3 regions of the Pseudalkalibacillus nanhaiensis genome follow, and region 3 is predicted to be linked to each of the others. Evidence: riboswitches for the same ligand, from Rfam matches in the RefSeq annotation. Region 3 holds a riboswitch; each other region holds the start of a gene.
What was found. Region 3 has a riboswitch for lysine ahead of lysA (diaminopimelate decarboxylase). Riboswitches for the same ligand answer to the same signal wherever they lie in the genome.
Positions count from the first base shown of each region.

Region 1: linked by a shared signal. The riboswitch ahead of V1497_RS15320 (Na+/H+ antiporter NhaC family protein) and the one ahead of lysA (diaminopimelate decarboxylase) in region 3 are both predicted to bind lysine.
Region 2: linked by a shared signal. The riboswitch ahead of V1497_RS14815 (aspartate kinase) and the one ahead of lysA (diaminopimelate decarboxylase) in region 3 are both predicted to bind lysine.

Region 1 covers NZ_CP143541.1:2,946,287-2,953,400, forward strand. Annotated here, with positions in the region: gene lipA (lipoyl synthase) at 1-85, opposite strand, end outside; gene V1497_RS15305 (M23 family metallopeptidase) at 372-1,367, shown strand; gene V1497_RS15310 (methionine/alanine import family NSS transporter small subunit) at 1,416-1,523, opposite strand; gene V1497_RS15315 (sodium-dependent transporter) at 1,525-3,039, opposite strand; gene V1497_RS15320 (Na+/H+ antiporter NhaC family protein) at 3,344-4,918, opposite strand; lysine riboswitch at 5,045-5,230, opposite strand; gene yunB (sporulation protein YunB) at 5,315-6,109, opposite strand; gene V1497_RS15330 (YunC family protein) at 6,188-6,493, opposite strand; gene V1497_RS15335 (bifunctional UDP-sugar hydrolase/5'-nucleotidase) at 6,560-7,114, opposite strand, start outside.
Region 2 covers NZ_CP143541.1:2,844,127-2,851,240, forward strand. Annotated here, with positions in the region: gene V1497_RS14795 (hypothetical protein) at 1-547, opposite strand, end outside; gene V1497_RS14800 (M14 family metallocarboxypeptidase) at 748-2,409, opposite strand; gene fni (type 2 isopentenyl-diphosphate Delta-isomerase) at 2,628-3,674, shown strand; gene V1497_RS14810 (zinc metalloprotease HtpX) at 3,854-4,702, shown strand; gene V1497_RS14815 (aspartate kinase) at 4,798-6,033, opposite strand; lysine riboswitch at 6,427-6,616, opposite strand; gene uvsE (UV DNA damage repair endonuclease UvsE) at 6,785-7,114, shown strand, end outside.
Region 3 covers NZ_CP143541.1:2,130,496-2,137,609, reverse strand. Annotated here, with positions in the region: gene V1497_RS11195 (stage V sporulation protein AA) at 1-392, shown strand, start outside; gene V1497_RS11190 (stage V sporulation protein AB) at 382-804, shown strand; gene spoVAC (stage V sporulation protein AC) at 861-1,310, shown strand; gene spoVAD (stage V sporulation protein AD) at 1,332-2,354, shown strand; gene spoVAE (stage V sporulation protein AE) at 2,354-2,704, shown strand; gene V1497_RS11170 (stage V sporulation protein AE) at 2,711-3,319, shown strand; gene V1497_RS11165 (spore germination protein) at 3,267-4,739, shown strand; lysine riboswitch at 4,803-4,973, shown strand; gene lysA (diaminopimelate decarboxylase) at 5,081-6,406, shown strand; gene V1497_RS11155 (peptidylprolyl isomerase) at 6,583-7,017, shown strand.

The sequences.
Region 1 (7,114 bases), 820 kb from region 3:
TCTTAAGGCCTGTATAGTTATCATTTGTATTTAATTTGATTTTGAGCCACTCGGGCTTACGAATGTGTTCTTCTTTTTTCGCCATCTTACTCACTCCAATGTTGGATTCGTTTTTAGAAATTCGGTACTGGGTTCAATGTACTCCGACCCCATTAATCCAATCCTTTACTACTGTATCATATCCTGCGTTCAAGTTCCATTATCCGCACTGCAAGTACCTTTTCCAACATTTGATAGTCATTAATTACCTCTTTCAATACAAACTAACATTATGATCAAGAAAAAAGCTTCTCGTATGTAAGAGTGGTGGAAGAAAGGAATCAAACACTTTCTTTACACGTAAAAATACAGGAAAGGACTGGACTCCCTGTATGAAAAAACTTGTATGGATCATCATTTTCATAATAGGATTTAGCTTCTTCGTAGCAGAAGTATCGTTCGCAAAAACGACTTACCAGAAAGAAGATGTCGCAAGGTACGCCCTATACCATAAGATGGAGGCACTGACTTCCATTCCATGGTATTATCTTGCTGCAATCGATCAATACGAACGGTCAATACGTCGAGCACAAAAGGATCGGCCAGAGGAAGAAGGACTGATTGGCATTTATTACTCCCCGCTACAATGGGTCGGACCTTTGAACCCGAATCTGGATGATAAAAACGCAAATACCATTTCGCTTTTCGGTGGTGTTGGCCTTGATGGAAATAACGATGGTATTGCAGACCGGAACAATGACGAAGATATCTTATACACGTTCGCCCATTACTTACAGTCCTATGGTTTTGATGAAGAAAATGTCAAAATCGGTTTATGGGATTATTACCAACGGGATAAGACCGTCGACATCATCATGGGAATTGCAAAAGTGTATAACGAGTATCAAACGTTGAGTTTGCATGATCGTGCCTTTCCTGTTCCTATCCGTTCCAATTATAGCTACAGAAGTACATGGGGAGATCGACGTGGTTTCGGTGGGTTGAGAATCCATGAGGGCACGGATATTTTTGCTAATTACAGCGTGCCTGTACGAGCGACAACATACGGAGTTGTTGAAATGAAAGGCTGGAACCGTTTTGGCGGCTGGCGTGTTGGTATCCGGGATTTGAATAACGTTTACCACTACTATGCTCACTTGAACGGGTTTGAAAAAGGGATCGAAAAAGGATCCGTTGTAAAGCCGGGACAAACGATAGGTTATGTAGGCAGCTCCGGGTACGGACCACCGGGGACACAAGGTAAGTTCCCTCCCCATTTACATTACGGTATGTACCGGGATAATGGTTACAGTGAATGGTCATTTGATCCCTACCCTTATTTAAGAGCATGGGAAAGACAAGAACGTACGAATAACCGTAAAAAGTAAGCCAATATAAAAAGATGTACCGCGAAAACGCAGTACATCTTTTTTCCATTATTTATTCTGTCTTGAAACTCTGATTGCATTTCCGATACTGAGGGCTAGTCCACCCCAGATCACTACTGCCCCAATCACGAACATGACAATTGCTGATCCTGACATATTAGCCTACCTCCTTGTCCTCGGCATCGACATCGATGTTCCATCGACGTGCCGCAAATAAGAATCCAGCTACAAGTGTCAATCCAAGTGCTACCCAGCCGTATGTCACAAGGAATGAGAGCGGGTAAGTGCCATCTCCATACGGACTTACAATATCGGTATACACATTCTTGATCATCATGAAACCGAGAAGTAATGGTGTGATGATTGTCAGACAGATGACCCACCAGCTACCAAGACGAATGTCAGAAAGCTCATTCGCATATCCTTGCAGGTATTTCACCTTACGGAATACCCAAGCGATAAGGATAACTTCTACAAGTCCGGATAATCCGACACCCATGGAAAGGACGAAATGGTCGACAACATCAAGCAGCCATAGTCCTCCCTTAGTCGCATATAGGATGGAGATCAATGCAGAAAGACCTCCACCGATCGCAACCGCTTTTGTACGGGAAATGTTGAACTTGTCCTGGAATCCGGCAATATACGTCTCACTGATTGAAATCAATGAGGATAGACCGGCCAACACAAGTGATGTAAAGAACAAGAAACCGAATAATTCATTGAAAGCCGGCATTTGGTTGATGATTGCAGGGAAGACTGCGAAAGCAAGTCCTACACCATCTGTCGCAACCTCGCTGATATCTACTCCAGATGCTTTAGCCATGAAACCTAACGCACTGAATACCCCGATACCTGCGAGTAATTCAAAACTGGAATTACTGAAACCAGTGATAAAGGCATTGTTCGTAATATCCGATTTTTTCGGTAGATAACTTGAGTACGTAATCATGATGGCAAATGCAATCGACAAACTGAAGAAGATTTGTCCGTATGCATCAATCCACACCTTAGAGTCACCGATACGACTCCAGTCCGGTTTGAATAATGCGTCTAATCCGATGCTTGCACCATCCAGCGTCAATGCGCGAATGACAATCATCAAGAAAAGTACGATAAGTGCCGGGATGAAAATTTTGTTCGCAACTTCAATTCCCTTCTTAACACCTTTAAATAAAACGCCAAGCGTAATCACCCATACGATTAACAACGGAATGAAAACATCAGGAACGATTCCACCTAAAGTACCAGGATCCACGTCTAGCGCCCCAAGGTAATTCTGAAGTAAGAATCCTTCCGTGTCATCTCCCCAAGATAACTTAAAGGAGAAGAATGCGTAAGCTAATGCCCAAGCGATAATAACGGCATAATACGTCGAAATAACGAATGATATGAGAACTTGCCACCATCCTAGCCATTCAGCTTTCTTGTTGATTCTTCTGAAAGTAAGTGGTGAAGATCCTCTGTAGCGATGACCCATTGTGAATTCTAAGATCAAGATTGGAATACCAGCTGTCAGCAGGGCAATCAAATACGGTAAGAAAAAAGCCCCACCACCATCTGCATATGCGATATAAGGAAAACGCCAAATATTTCCTAGACCGATTGCAGATCCAACAGCTGCTAGAATGAAGCCTGCTCTTGTGCCCCATTGTGCTCTGTTGTTCTCCATGTTAGCTCCTCCATTCTATTTGATTTTGTGACATAAGTCATAATAAAAACCTTTTGTCTTTTCTGACTATTTCGTCTATAAGTATAGCGAGTCAATTTGGACGTGTCAAAGAATTTTCAAAAAAATTAGTGATATCTATCTACATTAATTTTTTCCAGTATTAGTATGATATGACTACACTCTTTTACAGTTATGTAACAGTTTATCCAAATGTAGATCCCGCTAAGCACTTTTAAAAAACAAAAAAGCCTGAGGAATTGTACAATGACAATCCTCAAGCTTTCCTTTTCATTCAAATCTGAATTTACTCTGAAATGGTATCTACTTTCACAGCGCCCATGTTCCTTAGTACAAAGGCCACTCCCACCATCAGAACTATGGAGATTAGGAGTGAAATCGTAATGCTTTGTGTAAAGCCAAGAATGATAAATCCGATCGAGCTGACAATAGCAGCTAGAATCGCATACGGTAATTGCGTCATCACATGGTCGATATGATTGCTCCCCGCACCGGTGGACGAAAGAATCGTTGTATCGGAAATCGGTGAGCAATGGTCACCAAAGACGGACCCAGCCAACACTGCAGCTAATACCGGCAACAGATACGTGATATCCGTTGCAGCAGCGATTTCTCCTGCAATCGGAAGCATGACACCAAAGGTTCCCCAAGAGGTTCCTGTCGCAAATGCCATGATTCCTGAAATCAAGAACAGCAATACAGGCAGATACGCAAGATTGATGTTTCCGTCTACGATTCCGGCAAGGTATTTCCCTGTTCCGATCTCATCAATAATAGCCACAATCACCCATGCAAAGAGCAGAATATAAATGGCCGGAAGCATGGACTCGATTCCTTTCCAAATTCCTGTTCCAAAGTGTTTAGACGGGAGACCCTTCGTTAAGAATAAGATGACGATGACAGCAAGTCCGACTAGTCCACCGTAGACAAGTGATTTCGCTACATCTGTATTCTCGAACATCGAGAGAATCGTAACTTCCCCTTCTGTTGCTTGTGCACCCGTATAAAGCATCGCGGCAACAGTCCCGATGATCAACGCGACAATCGGCCAGATCAAGTCGCCAACTTTCCCTTTATCACTTTCAGGAAGATCGGACTGTTCTCCTGGAACCGCTTTGTTGTCCGGGTTTAAGACTTGTCCTTTGTTCACAGCACGTTCTTCATGTGTCTTCATGGAAAAGAGATTAATATTGAAAAGAGCTGTTGCAAACACGAGCAGCAAGGCAGCTAATGCATAAATATTCATTGGGATCATTGTAACGAACGCTTCTAATGCTCCGATATTGGTCACTTCATGTGTGACAAGAATGGTCCCGATCAATCCGATGATGTAAGCACCCCAGCTGGAAACAGGGGAAATGACACAAACAGGTGCAGCTGTAGAATCGATATAGTATGCAAGCTTCGCACGTGAAATTTTATGGCGATCTGTCAACGGACGGCTGACATTCCCGACCGCAAGTGAATTGAAATAATCGTCGATAAAGATGATGATACCAAGTACGATCGTCAATATTTGAGCGCCGACGCGGGTTTTCACCTTCTTGATTGCCCATTCTCCGAATGCGCGGCTTCCTCCCGCAATGGCGATGAGTGACGTCATGATTCCTAAAATCAATAAGAACAATAGAATGAAGACGTTCCATGTATTGACTTCCCATCCACCGGCATCGTTTTGAACCACAAATATGCCACGGACGATTTCAAAGATTTTCATACCACTTGCCGGAACATTGAAATCATGAAGCATGAGCGCTCCTACCACGATACCCGTACCGAGTGACAGTAACACCCTCCTTGTCAATGCCACCATCAGCAAGGCCAAGAGCGGCGGTATTAATGAATAAATTGTGTTCTCCATTGTCACTAACTCCTCCTTTTTTAAAACAGAAGAGTGGTCTCTTCTGAGTACCCCCAATACAATAAAAAAAAGGCAACGATAGATAGAAAATAACCTATCGTTACCTTTGTAACGGTTATCCCCCATCGATCACGTAGTTCTCCACTATTCAAACTTTCCCGAACAGTGACAGTGCAGTACTTATTCAGTACAGCCCCAACCAGGATTGATTTGACGGTCTTCCCTGGCTTCGGCAATGAACCCTTTCGCTGATGATCATTGATGTCATACTCCCATCAGGCTACTCTTGTTCCTTGCTCCACTACCTCATCGGATGATAAGGTTTATTATTTTGTTTGCGCCAAGTACTATTATACTAAAACCTCTATAATAATACAAGCCATTCTGTTTTCAGGATCACGGTTGATCGCTATCTTTCTTATCATCCCCCACATTCGGTGTGATTGGAACAACTGGCTGAGCACCGGTTCCGGTTCCGTGGTGATAATAGTACGGTACATCCAACGGTATGAATTCAGACATGACCAGGATGTTCGTCTTAATGATCTTCTCTTGGGTCTCGAATGGAACGATGACCCGGACCTTGACGACGACTTCAATCCATCCTTTTAACTTTACATTATTAATACCGGCTTCTTCTGTGGCTTCAATATAATCCGTCTGTACACTTCCAATTACCCTGAAACGAACCGGTATATTAGGTCCTAAGTTCGCAAGCAAGGAATTGTTCGTAGCCCGCCCCAATGGAATCTTCGTTATGATTCCATTTTGATGTTCGTTTTCCCGCTCTACTTCAACACCAGCAAAATTAGCAAAATCCGGTTTTTTTCCGTTTTCAATCTGCTCAAGTAAGGATTGGACATTTGCTGTAGCCAAGGACTGGATTTCGTTGACGACCTTTGGGTCCGTACTCACTGAAGCTACCCGTTGATCGCGATCATATCTGATGACGACGAGCCCTTTCGTTTTCCCTGAATCAACGATCCTGTTCTTGATGGCACTTTGGATAGCAAGCTGAGCAATGTCCTCGGTTTCTGTTTCAGCAATTTTCATAAGAGCTGGTTGGATTCCACGATCGACAAGCCACAATGCTTGAGCCGTGAGGAGTATGAAAATAATGAAAGAAATGATGAATACATATTGAAAAGGAAGCGGTCCTCTCCCTCGGGGACGTCTTCGTATCCGCCACATTAAAATACCCCCTATCTATTGCTATATGTATGCAATGAATGGGGGTTGTATCGCTATTTATTTTACAGGCAACCATTCTCATTGAGCCATTTTGAGAAGAGCTTCCCGTCCTGTCGTCCCTTTCGTGATTCCGATCGCTTCTGCCTCCAGTGTAACGGATTCCAGAGGGGCTTCTAATAATTGATCAAGCGTACGGACGCCTACTGCTCGGCCAGCGATTATTTTACGCTCTGCCAATTTTTCATTCAAAAGAGCTACATCAAGCGCTCCGCACATGATATACCCTTTATCATTACTGATTGACATGAAATTCGTCTTCGGTAAAGCCACGGTCACCCCGGTAAATAAATGCCCATCGATTTCGATAGGTGTCACCGTAATCATCTTCTTCACGCTCCTTTACTCTACTATGAATATGTTATAGCAGAAAAAAGCGTGTTGGCGCTTTGCCTATCTTTCAAGGGTTTTTAGCTTCCATGCAAGAACGTCCCGGATCATTTCAGGTAGAAAATATTCTTTCTTTTCCGCATATGCGACGGATGGCAACAGGCGGCCGAACGTGAACATGTCTACGGTACCGACCGTATAAATCCGCTCTTGCTCAAGCGGCTCCCCGTTTATGAAAATCCTTCGCACATGGTATTCGCCGTCTTCCAGCAAGCGCCCTTCGGTTTCCACACCATCGAAAATCATCTGGCCGATGACCTTTCCACGGAACCCAAGCCCTTTAATCTCAAGATTGACAAGCTCCTTCGTCATCGCTTGATGGATCATTTCTTTCAAGTACTCTCCTTTTAAAAGGAGCTTACAAGGATTTATTGGGTGAGGACATACGCGATGAAGATCTCCCTTCGTCACTGGTCCAGCGTTTAAAGGCTCTAAGAGGAGGCCGGCATTAATCATACCTATTTCGGTGTTACACCATTCCCGAATTGCTTCCGAAAGTAAGGATGTAAATGAGGATTTCTTAAACCACTCTAAGTCGAGGGGCTCTTCAAGAACGGT
Region 2 (7,114 bases), 710 kb from region 3:
CTACTGAACCTACGATGTCCATGATGTGCTCTGCCAAAGGTTTTCCTACGTCCTTATATGTCAACTCGTATTCCTTATGATCAAACCAAAATGGAATCGCCACCATCCATTCGAAGTCCTTTACATCAGAGTAGGAGCGCATTTCCTCTTTCCATACATGTAACCCTCTTACATACTCATTCATTACACGTTTGGGCTCTTTTTCCCATTCATCCAACAGATAAGGCTCGATATCAAACTGGATCCCTGAAAACTTTTCATCCTCTGCCGAGTTTTCATTGTATGTAAACACGTTCGATAATTGGTCTGTCGCTTCGGAATGGTTTTCGATTTTAGCCCATTCAGGTGAGCCGACTAATGCGTATACTTGAATCTCACTTTCTGAAGCTGCTTTTATGAAGGTTTGGTAGTGTTTCGTTTGCTCCTTCAACAATTCTTCACCAGTATACAAATAAATAACGTTTATCTTTTTCCTTTTAGAAAACGATAGAAGATCTCCACGCGCTTCTTCCGTGGTAATGGATTCCGTAGGATGCCATACCCACATTCCCTTCTCCCATGTGGGGGGAGATTCTACCGGAACACAAGCTGTTAGGACAAGCACGGATAGCATCATTATAAAAGTTACCTTTTTCCCCTGATCGTTTTTCATCTGGATATCCCATTTCGTCTCTTTTTCTACATTGTACTATGAATGTCTACTTTCTGGATACGCTTACAACTGTATCCATAGTAATCCCCCACACCTTATTCTCTGTAGTCCATAATGGACTGCAGTGGTTTCATCGGGTTGAGGTTTTGAACAAAACGATAGATCGGAAGTCGTGTATGCAGCTTAGTTGGAACAAGATTGAAGGTTACGTAGCTGTCCTCAGATTCCGGTTCAAGCGCAATTGCTGCTATATTCGAGGCTGGTTGTGCGGTCAGAACGACATATGTACCACGTTTGAATACAAGATTCTGGTCCGTTACCTTTGTTTTCACATGGGTCAACCGGTGATCTTCGTAGTCTCCCCCGTCTTTCTTTTCTGTCACAATAAACGATTCAACTGGCAGCCTCACATCATAAGGGTGCTGATAAACTTTAACACCATTTTGTTTCAATTTCTCTACAACCACTATTTGGTCAGAATCAATTAGATAAGCCGTAGGCCTCTCTCTGATTAATACCGGTTCGGCATCCGTTGAACTGAAATACTGGACGGGAATACGTATGACCTCCCCACGCTTCACATCAATGACTTCTAGTCTTCGACCGTCAAGCTCTTTCCTTTCATCTTGAATCACAATCCAATCTTCGTCGTTGACATGGAGACCTTTATTTACAATTTTGGCCCGCTCAGACCAGACGAGCCTTTTAATTTTCCTGGCATCGCCAGCTGTTATTTTGATTAACTCCGTAATCGCTTCAACTTGAACCGTTACTCTTCTTTTAAACTGTTCACGACCAATTCCAATCCCCCTGGATTCTACAAGGACTGAAATGGAAGGCGTTAGGCCGAGTGCGTTTCGTCCGATTCTCGGCGTCGTTCCACCTTCTTTCACAATCACTTTTTCATCCTCAACATCCGCAACATAATAGTTACTCACAGAGAAACCTGACTCGGTCAATTTGTTATGTGTTCTTTTGATGAACAAATCATCAGAGAGATCACGAATCCTCTTTGGTATATTGAGGTTCTTACCCGAAAGGAGCAAAAGATCATGATACTTGAGGTAGCCCGCTTCACCGAAGGTACTGAATAATTGTTCTCCAATTGTATATTCATGGGCATCAATCACGACTTCAGGCTGATACTTGTTAAATAGTGTGCGGATTGCCTTGGTCTCAGGGAGATCTAATTTAAGATAATCCCGGTTCCCATCCAAGTCATTGTCCATCCCGCGTTGAAAACGGTATGAGCCATCGGGATTGACTCTTGGAACGATAATGATATTCACATGATCGAGTACTTTTTCACCAAGCTCCTCCGTCAGTCTTTTTGCGATGACAAGTACACCTTCTCCACCTGCAGGCTCGTTCCCATGAATTTGACCTTGCAGCCAGATGGTGGGTTTCAATAGATTGTCACCGCCCCTTTTAAAAAAGAACAGTGCCGGTATCGCTCGTCCTTCACTTGACTGTCCAATTGTCTTTACTGTTAGGTGATTGCTGCTGTCATCTAGTCTCACGATGAACCGTATTAGTTCTTCTTGCGTTGTAAAGGCCTCCCTCTCTTTTTGAAAGGCAGGCGTTCCAAAATCCATTTCAGGCTCAGAATATAAAATCTGAACTTGGTCCGGCTGGGAAAACGTCTTCCCATAATAAGGCATGCCTTCTGCAGACATGGTTGTTTTTGGGAAAAGCAACATCATTACAATAAGAATGGTCATGCTTGTAAGGATTAAGATAGACCTATAGAAAATCATGATTTCGCCCCTTACTTTTTCTATTGCCTATATTATGCAGCACCTCAACAAAACCATGCTTGGTGTATAACAAAAGAAAATATATCATTTACGATTAAAGAATTTGCTAAAATACAACTATTAACATCTACTATTTGCATCATACTTTCTTTATGACGGCACAAAATAAGAAGAGATTGATGTAGTGTGTATAGAGAAAATTTGAGAGGAGTGTACTGATGACGAACGAAGATCGCACTTCGAAACGAAAATCCGAGCACATCGATATCGTTCTAAATGAAGAAGTTACAGCCCAAACCGTCACGACGGGATTTGACGATTATCAATTTCGTCACCTTGCTTTACCAGAAATTGATTTTTCGGAAATCAGCTTAGAAACAGAATTTCTCGGCAAGCGTATGCGTACCCCTTTTCTAATCAGCTCGATGACTGGTGGAACGGAAATTGCTTGGAAGATCAATCGTACACTCGCAATCGTTGCGGAGGCTAAAGGATGGGCTATGGGAACTGGTTCTGTCCGCTCAGCCATCGAAAACCCTGACACAGCCTACACGTTTAATGTACGTGATTACGCTCCTACAGTTCCAATCATTGCAAATCTTGGAGCTGTCCAATTCAACTATGGATATGGAAGTGAGCAATGTCTTAGAGCGGTAAAAATTACTGAAGCTGATGCCCTTGTCTTGCACGTAAACAGTTTACAGGAAATCTTCCAGCCTGAAGGTGATACCAACTTTAAAGAGCTTCTAGCGAAAATTGAGCAAGTTTGTAAAGACTTATCCGTCCCTGTAGGTGTTAAAGAGGTTGGTTGGGGAATCAGTCATGAGCTCGCCAAAGAATTGTATGAGCGTGGCGTGGCGTTTGTCGATGTGGCTGGTGCAGGAGGCACGACTTGGAGTCAGGTTGAGAAATATCGGAACAAAACGGATTCCTTGAAACGACGCGCAGCTGAAACGTTCCGAGAATGGGGAATTCCCACCTCGCGATGCATTCGTGAAATCAATGAAAAAGTCCCTGAGTGCCCTTTGATCGGTAGTGGAGGAATGCGAAACGGACTTGATGCCGCTAAAGCGATTGCGTTAGGTGCTGATATCGTCGGGTTTGGTCGCTCGGTCCTTCAGCCTGCGATCGAATCTGAAGATCTTTTAGTAGAGGTGTTAGAACAAATCGAGCTTGAATGTAAAATCGCCATGTTTGGAACCGGTGCACAATCGATTAATAATCTAAAAACAACAGACCGCCTGGAGCTAAGGTTAAAAGGGTGATATTTGCGGAAGAGGCATGCTCATAAATGAGTGTGCCTTTTTTACCGCTTTTTTCTAATTAAACAACATTTTTTGACAATTTAATGTTAAAATCGATCTAGATTGTTAATTTAAGGAATGCAGAAAGGGGGGTATGTTTTACTAGCTTTAACTCGTATATTTAAGGGGGAAAAAGGAATATGTACATAATTGATCTTCTACAACGATTAGTAAAAAAGCAAAACATCGGTATCATCGTTTTTCTTATTTTAAACACTTTTTTAGTTATTGCTCTATTTGGCGATCCAATTACAGGCATTGTTCTTTATACGGCCTCTCTATTAATCGCCTTATCTCCAATTGGTGAATGGATTCTACGCGTTCAACAAGGATGTAAGAAGCTTGCCCGGAAAGAACATATCGAACGTCTTGAGCCCCTTTTCAATGAAGTCTATGAAAAAGCGAAGAAGCTCGATCCGACCATTCCTGACAATGTTCAGTTATTCATCAGCAATGATTCAAGTCCAAATGCTTTCGCCACTGGCCGGAAAACCATTTGTTTAACGAAAGGCTTATTGGAGTATAGTGATGAGGAAATTAAAGCAACACTTGCCCATGAATTCGGACACCTTTCCAATAAAGACACGGATTTAATCCTCCTTGTCACGGTTGGAAATATGATTGTAACTGCCATGTTCGTCCTTTATCGAGTCATTGTGTCTGCCATCGGTATAGGTGTTAGCATAGCCAACCGCAGTTTCGGCTCTCTCATCGTCACCTTCCTCATCGATGTCGTATTGGTTGGTCTCATGTGGTTATGGACGAAGTTCGGAACCGTATTGGTTATGAACTCTGTTCGGAAAAATGAATATGAAGCAGATAAGTTTGCTTACGATTGTGGATATGGAAATGAACTAATTGTTGTCCTGGATAAATTCAATGCCATGGATACAGGTGCTACAAAAGGTTTATGGGCGAATCTATCCTCAACTCACCCTGATCCTGACCAACGTATCGGTAACCTTCAAAAACTCGATGATGTTGCATAAAGATAAACGATCAAAGCCGAAACTCCAATTGAGAGTTTCGGCTTTTTATTTCTTTTGATGTTCTTTTTTCTTCTCTAAAGTTGTCCTTTCTTCTGCTAAACGGTTTGCACCGGTTGACGGGCATCAAGTTCAAATGCTTCATGCAAGCATTCAATTGCAGAAATCATCGTTATACTCTCCACAATCGTTGAAACCTTAATCTCAGATGTGCTGACCATTTTGACTTTAATCTGATTTTCCGCAAGCACGTCGAACATTTTAGCAGCGACTCCTGGGTTGGAAATCATCCCTGACCCTACAATCGAAACCTTGGCAAGGTTTTCTTCATAAGAGATATGATCGAATTTCAACTGATCCTGATATTGACTCAACACTTCAAGTGTATACGTCAATATCTCTGAATCAACCGAAAAAGAGATATCTGTTGTTTCGTTCCCATTTGTATTCTGGATAATGATATCTACGTTGATCTGGCTGTTTGATAAGGTTGTAAAGAGGGCCGATAGTGTCGTCATTTCATCAGGCAAACCATGTACCGTCACCTTCGTTACATTATCCTCGAACGCAATTCCTCTCACCATCAAATTTCCTTCCATTGCTACTTCCTCCTCTATCCTCGTACCTGTGACTTTTTCTATACTGGATCGCACCTCTAACGGCACATCATAATTCTTTGCAAATTCAACAGACCTCGGGTGTAGGACCCCTGCTCCTAAATTCGCCATTTCAAGCATTTCATCGTACGAGATTGCCTCTAGTTTGCGAGCACCTTTCACAACCCGTGGATCCGTCGTGAAGACGCCGGTAACATCCGTATATATCTCACACTTTTCAGCATTTAACCTAGCGGCTAAAGCCACAGCTGTTGTGTCAGAACCACCTCTACCGAGAGTAGCAATCTCCTTCTCTTCTGTAAGCCCTTGGAACCCAGCAACTATGACAATCTTTCCAGTTGCTAGGTGCGCGGTGATGCGTTTCGGATCGATGTCCATAACTCTTGCATTACCGTGTACCGATTCCGTAGCAATACCGGCCTGCCACCCCGTAAGCGATATCGAATCATAGCCTTTTTCCTGAAGTGCCATTGCAAGCAATGACATAGAGACTTGTTCACCTGTTGAGACAAGCATATCCATCTCTCTTTTAGAAGGCTGGTCAGAAATGCATTTGGCTAAATGGATTAACTCATCCGTACTTTTCCCCATTGCTGAAACGACGACAACAACCTCGTTTCCTTGCTGAGCTGTTTCTATGATCCGATCAGCTACATTTTTGATTCTTTCCACTGATTCTACAGATGTGCCACCATATTTTTGAACGATTAACGCCATGATTCCATTCCTTTCATCTCTTTAAGTATCTGTTCAAGGCTGTTTTTGATGTTGAACAGCTTCAGGCGGACGCTTTCCGCGGGCAACGCTTCAGCCTCACTTCCACAGGATGTGGTGACTTCGACGTTCACCATAGGACGTGGTGGGTTTTTAGTCGAAGAACCTTAATTCCTTGGTCTGCGGGGTCTTCAGCTGTTGCTTTTCCCGCTGGAGTCGCCGCCTTACGCTTCTGTTTTCTTTAATATCAACGATAAAAGCTAACAGAGCCTAAAAAAAGGATTGACATCTCAACGTGTGACGGGCTTTCCAAACAACCATAAAAAATGGTGGATTGAAAAAACGATACGTCAGACTTGAGCGTCAATCCTCAACGTCTGCCACACTTATTCCCTTGCGTGAGATAGTCCTCCATACGACTTCAGGGATGGGTCGTATGACAGCCCTGCATTTCTTCAATACAGGTCCAGCTGGATCATGGTTGAGGCACCACCCAGCTTCGGCGAATTCCCCTTTCCTTTTGCACTCGTCAGAGCTCAATCTCTTCATGCAAAGTACTGATGGTTTCCGCGCCTCTACCATCACTTCATTTACATACGAAGTGTGGCCAAAAATTTAATTGCTTGTATTTTATCAAAAACCTGAAGGGTATACAAGATAATTCTTTTGATTGGAATTTGTTTCTTCTCACATATGTATAGGGAAGAAGCAAATAATAACGTTATCTTCATCGGCAAAAGGAGACCTGATCGACATGATCCTTCGTTTTGGATATGTATCAACAGCTTTGAATTTATGGGAATCCACCCCTGCACATACATTGACATTCACGAATTGGAAGAAGCTTGATAAGAATGATAGGAAGGAAAAACTCCTTCGTGTGACTGCTAAAAACATTGAAAATACCAAACGAGCGGTTTACTACAACATTGCTCAAGGAATCCATGTATATCGGCTGTCTTCATCCATCGTGCCGCTTGCAACCCATCCAGAGGTTCTGTGGGATTACATCACCCCTTTCCGAGACAAATTCAAAGAGATCGGGGAGCTCATCCAAAAGTATTCAATGCGGGTCAGTTTTCAC
Region 3 (7,114 bases):
CGATCGGTTCCTCCCAGACGATCGTAGAAGTGCAATATGGCAAGAACAGCATTACTGGCGTTTACTTCATCATCGTCTGGATGTTGTTATTCATCGGGGCAGCTTTAGCCATCATGAATTTCCATGAAGATGTAAGTATGCAAGAAGTGCACCAGAAGATATACTATCTCGTTACTGGTCATGAAAATGCTTACCCGTTATTGTTGCAGATTCCATACTCATTAGGGCTAGGCTTCGGGATGGTATTGTTTTTCAATCATATCTTCAAAAAGCGTTTCAACGAAGAACCGAGCCCCCTTGAAGTCGAAATGTTCAACTATCAGCAGGACCTTGACCAATACGTGATTCTGAATGAAAACAAAGAGAATGAGAAGAAAGCCCATGACGATTAAAATTTTGAGTGTAATGTTGATCGGATTTGGCGGAGGACTGGCAGTAGGAGCTGGATTCGTGGCGATTCTGACCGTATTTGGGATTTTGCCAAGGCTCATGCAAATTTCCAAAACCTACTCCAAGCTAAGAAGTTATGAAATGAGTATCATTCTAGGGGTATTGGTTTCAAGCTGGTTCGGTTTACGTGATCTAACGATATCGAGCAGTCCTTTGATTCTAATCCCTATCGGCCTTGCAAGTGGAACGTTTGTCGGGATGCTTGCGGCAGCATTGACGGAAGTGCTGAATGTCCTTCCCATTCTGATGAAGCGAGTCGGATTTAAAGAACAAGTTCTGGTCCTCTTGATGGCGATTCTCTTCGGAAAAGTGGTAGGGTCCCTCTTCCATTGGATTTTCTTCGTTCATTTGTAAGGAACGAATTGACATGAATCAGAAAAAGGAGTTGAAGCGGCTTGGCAAAGAATAAGTTGACGCCGGAACAGCAAGCCTATAAGGAAAAAATCAAACCGTTACAACCGAAACCTCCTTATGTATTCAATGCTTTTAAAGCATTTATGGTTGGTGGGTTCATCTGTATGATTGGTCAAGGAATCTCGAATTTCTATATTACCTTCTTCAATTTTACAGAAAAAACAGCGGGTAACCCGACGGTCGCTACCCTCATTTTAATTGCTGCGCTTCTTACCGGTTTTGGTGTTTATGATAAAATCGGTCAATTTGGCGGTGCAGGTTCCATCGTTCCTGTCACAGGGTTTGCCAATGCGGTCACGAGTGCAGCATTAGAGCACAAGAGTGAAGGAATTGTCCTAGGTGTGGCAACCAACCTGTTCAAATTAGCTGGTGCTGTCATCGTTTTTGGAGCTGTGTCAGCCTACGTCATTGGTATGATTCGTTATTTGGTTAAACTATTCTTTTAAGTCTATGGAGGTTGTTCAACCTTGAAGTTAACTGGAAAACAAACGTGGACGTTTTCAAAACAATTATATATCAACGCTTCAGCAGCTGTTGTTGGACCTGAAGAAGCTGCTGGGCCATTAGGCGATAAATTTGATCTGACGTTCGATGAGCTTCATTGCGGACAGGACAATTGGGAGCTTGCTGAGCGGCATCTGATGGAGCAGGCGGTCGACATTTGCTTGCAAAAGGCGAACAAACAACCGTCCGATATGGATTTGTTCCTATCTGGTGATTTGATCAATCAGACAGTCATTGCGAATTATACTGCACGTCAAACCCAGATTCCCTTCCTTGGTATGTTTGGTGCGTGTTCGACATCCATGGAGACATTAGCGGTTGCTTCCGCTTTGATCGATGGAGAATTTGCCAACAACGTCCTTACAGCGGTGAGTAGTCATAATGCTACAGCGGAAAGACAATTCCGTTACCCTACTGAATACGGTGGACAGAAACCCGATTCTGCCACCTACACGGTCACCGGTGCAGGAGCCTCTATCGTTGGAACAACGCCGTCACCAATAAAAATCACTTCTGCCACAATCGGGCGCGTGATGGATTTGGGCATTTCCGATCCGTTTGATATGGGTTCAGCCATGGCTCCTGCAGCTGCTGATACGATTGCAACTCATTTTAAAGATACAGGATCAAAACCTGGCGACTATGACATGATCGTAACCGGAGATCTTTCAGCTGTCGGCTCCCCGATCTTGTTACAGCTTTTACAAGAACAGAACTATGACATCTCCTCCAATCATCAGGATTGCGGTTTACTTGTCTATCGGCCAGACCAGCCTGTTTTTGCAGGAGGAAGCGGTTGTGCCTGCTCAGCTGTCGTCACCTATGGACATTTGTTGAAGGAAGTTGCTGCAGGTAACTTAAAACGGATTTTCGTAGTTGCGACAGGTGCGTTGATGAATCCGATCATGATCCAGCAAAAGGAAACGATTCCGACAATCGCTCATGGTGTCGTACTTGAAGCTGCAAACGGAGGAGGGAATTCATAATGGAATATCTTATCGCATTTGTCGTAGGCGGACTGATTTGCCTGATCGGTCAGTTATTATTGGATTTCTTTCCTATCACCCCTGCTCACCTTACGTCAGGTTTTGTAGTCGCAGGTGCTTGCCTTGATGGATTTGGGTTGTATGATAAATTGATTCAATTCGCAGGTGCAGGTGCGACAGTACCTATAACAAGTTTCGGTCATTCCCTTCTGCATGGGGCGATGGCTGAAGCGGAGGACCACGGCTTTATCGGTATCGCCATGGGGATCTTCCAGCTTACATCAGCCGGTATTTCCTCAGCCATCTTATTCGGATTTATCGTTGCCGTGCTGTTCAAACCTAAAGGATGATCTAATATGAAAAAACGAGTCATCTTGATTACAGATGGAGATCTCTATGCTTTGAAGGCTGTCGAGCATGTTGCCAAGGAAATCGGCGGTCGCTGTATTTCCCACTCATGGGGCAATCCGTCAAAGCTGACAGGTGAGGAGCTTGTTTCTTTGATTCTTTCCACTCCTTATGATCCTGTCCTCGTCATGTTCGATGATTGCGGATATCGAGGGGAAGGACCAGGTGAACGTGCGATGCGAGTCGTCTGTAACCATCCTGAAGTAGAGGTCTTAGGGGCGATTGCGGTCGCTTCTAAAACGCACCTGGCCGAGTGGACAAAAGTGGACGTCAGCATTGACCGATTCGGTGAGTTGTCAGCCTATGGTGTAGACAAAAGCGGATTACCGGATATGGAATTTGGCCGTTTGGATGGAGATACCGTCTATATTCTGGATGAACTTGATATTCCTTACATTGTCGGAGTTGGTGATATCGGTAAAATGGCAGGAATTGACCATGCTGAACGGGGAGCTCCGATTACGAAGCAAGCGATTGAACTCATCTTAGAAAGGAGTGATCATCATGCATCCTCAAAAAGAAGAAACACCGATCAAGAAGAAAATCACCGACAATGAGGAATTCTTGAAAGAGAAAATCGGCATAGGAAAAAGCTTCGATGTAGGTGTCCGTAAGATGAACCTTCTGAACAAGGAAGTTCATGTCTATTACTGTACAGGTCTTTGTGACAGTGAGTACATCATCATGCTCCTTAAAGAATTACTGGTCATGAATACGGACTACAGATCAACGACCAAAGCGAAGGACATCATCAAAAATCATCTTGCCCACCAACAGGTTTCAACTGCCAAGAACTTGGACGAGGTGATTGATCGCGTTTTATCAGGACTTATTGCTGTATTGATTGATGGCAATGATGAAGGCTTCATTGTGGATGTCAGAAGTTACCCTGGTCGTACGCCGCAAGAGCCGGATGTCGAAAAAGTCGTGCGTGGTGCTCGTGATGGGTATACAGAAAACATCGTCGAGAATACGGCTCTGACAAGGAGACGTCTTAGGGATGAAAGGCTGCGTAATGAGATTGTCCAAATCGGTGATCGTTCCAAAACGGATGTGTGTATCTCCTACTTGGAGGACGTCGCTGATCCGGGGCTCATCAAAACCATCAAGCAGGAATTGGATGAAATCCGTATTGATGGGATTCCGATGGCGGATAAGACGATCGAAGAATTCATCGTGAAACAAGGCTGGAATCCATATCCGCTCGTACGATATACAGAAAGACCAGATGTCGCGGCTACGCATTTACTTGAAGGACATGTTCTGATCTTTGTCGATACATCTCCAAGCGTCATCATTACACCGACAACCTTTTTCCATCATGTCCAGCATGCTGAAGAGTATCGTCAAACCCCGATGATCGGTGCGTTCTTGCGCTGGATACGTTTTGGTGGAATGCTCACCTCCGTGTTCTTGCTGCCTCTATGGCTTTTGTTCGTCTTGAACGAGAACCTTTTACCGCCTAATCTTGATTTCATCGGTCCAACTAAGGATTCGAACATCCCGATCTATTTGCAAATCCTCTTTGCGGAGCTCGGCATCGACGTGCTGAGGATGGCCGCCATCCATACACCATCGGCCCTTTCAACGGCAATGGGTCTGATCGCTGCTGTGTTAATCGGCCAAATCGCCATTGATGTCGGTCTTTTCGTTTCTGAGGTCATTTTATATGTCGCCCTCGCCGCGATCGGTTCATTTGCAACCCCGAGCTATGAATTAGGTGTAGCCAACAAGATCGTCCGGTTGATTATGATTACACTCGTTTTGATATTCGGTGTGCCTGGCTTCATGGTAGGTGTGACTTTGGTTATCATCCTACTTTGCAGCATCAAGAATCTGAATACACCATACTTATGGCCATTCATCCCGTTCAATCCACAAGCCCTTTTACAAGTTCTGGTCAGGGTGTCGGTGCCATTATCAAAAGTTCGACCAAGTATCGTAAGGCCACAAAATCAGAAAAAACAAGCAAATTGAAGTTGATTCCAGCCTGAGTTTATGCTAAAGTTATTGATAATTTAATAAATGCCTCATTCAACGTAATGGGGTAGAGGCGCAAAGCGAATGAGTACTCGTCCCGAGCAGGGGTGCCAGGACGGACGAAGAAAGGTCAATTTGCCGAAGTAGTCATGATGCCGATTATGATTGCTGGGTCGTTGCTGAACAAGTAACGGACTGTCACTACACATGTAGTGGAGAGCTATTCCAACTGATGAGGGTACGGTTGAAACCAGTTTATGTACCTTTCTACATGGACTGGTTTTTTGTATTTTTATCAGTTTATAGGCTCTCTCTTAAATCGAGGGAGGAGAATTGTAATGGTATTCTTGGGGACAGGGAAAATGAATGAGAAGGGACACTTGGAAATTGGAGGTGTCGATACGATTGAATTGGCTAAGGAATATGGAACACCGTTATTCGTCTATGATGTTGCAAAGATTCGTCAGCAAGCCAAAGCATTCCTAACGACATTCAAAGAACGTCGGGTAGACGCTAAAGTTTCATATGCCAGTAAGGCATTTTCAAGTGTAGCCATGGTCCAGCTGATGGAAGAAGAAGGTCTGCACCTCGACGTCGTCTCCGGCGGAGAGCTATACACAGCTTTACAAGCAGGGTTTCCAACTGAGAACATACATTTTCATGGCAATAACAAGAGCATGGAAGAATTACGTATGGCGATACAAGAAGGTGTAGGGTGTATTGTCGTCGATAACTTTTATGAACTGGATTGTATAAAGGAATTAGGAGAACAGATGAATTGTACAGTCCCAGTCCTTTTACGAATCACTCCAGGAATCGAGGCACATACCCATGATTACATCTTAACAGGGCAAGAGGACTCGAAGTTCGGCTTCGATCTCGTCAGTCAACAGGCGGATCAAGCCCTGCAGGAGGCTCTTGGGTCAGATCGCATCGACGTGCTGGGCATCCACTGTCACATCGGGTCGCAAATTTTTGAGGCAAAGGGCTTTGTCATGGCGATCCAGAAGGTGTTCAATCAGTTGCAGCAATGGTCTGAGTCATACAGCTACGAACCACTTGTCGTCAATTTAGGTGGAGGCTTCGGCATCCCTTATACCTCTGCCGATCAAGACGTTTCAATTGAACAGATGATGAACGCTCTCATTGATGAGGTTGAAGCTCAAGTTGAGAAAACGAGTATGGCTATGCCTGAGATCTGGATCGAACCAGGGCGATCCATCGTAGGAGAAGCGGGGACGACATTATACTCGATCGGATCAGAAAAAAGAATACCAGGAATACGGAATTATATTGCTGTGGATGGAGGCATGACAGATAACTTAAGACCTGCACTGTATCAAGCCAAATATGAGGCTGTGGTGGCAAATCGTCTCATGCAGCCGAACACACAGCTCGTATCCATTGCAGGAAGATGCTGTGAATCCGGAGATATGCTCATCCATGACATCTCTCTTCCGAAAACGTCACAAGGGGATATCCTCGCCATGTTCTGTACGGGTGCTTATGGGTATTCGATGGCAAACAATTATAACAGGGTACCTCGTCCGGCTGTCGTTTTTGTCGAGAATGGTGAATCGCAGCTTGTCGTTGAAAGGGAAACCTACCGTGATCTCGTACACTTGGATCGTCCGTTGAAAAAGTCAATCGTATCAAGCTTTTAGACATCGTTCCCGGTACGGTTCTTCCTTTACTTCTTCATGAAAACGTCATACAATGAAACTACTTGTGGGTGACCGGAAATGTCTTATATCCGGTTTCAGGTCACTTTCACGATAAGGTGCCACACTCGCTTTCTTTTAGCGTAATGGTGGTGCCAATGATGAGGAGGATTTGATTCATGAAAAAAGGAAGTATCGAATTTGAGAACGGGGAAAAGGTTCTTATTGAATTTTACCCTGAAGCAGCACCAAACACAGTTGCCAATTTCGAAAAATTAGCCAACGAAGGCTTTTACAACGGTTTGACATTCCATCGTGTGATTCCGGGATTCGTCTCTCAAGGAGGCTGCCCGACTGGAACAGGTACAGGTGGACCTGGCTATACGATCGATTGTGAAACAGAAGGCAATCCACACAAGCATAAGCCAGGAGCTTTGTCCATGGCTCATGCCGGTAAAAATACAGGTGGCAGCCAGTTCTTCATCGTACATGAAAACCAACCACATCTAGACGGTGTACATACCGTTTTCGGTCAAGTGACTGAAGGATTGGATTCTGTACTTCGCACACAAAACGGCGATGTAATGAAAGAAGTTAAAGTTTGGGAAGAATAAATGAAAAAATGTAAGTCAGAGGACCGATTCCAAAGAGAATCGGTCTTTTTTATTGTTGGAAGGACGATTTTGCACTGGAGGACGCCATTTTGATAAC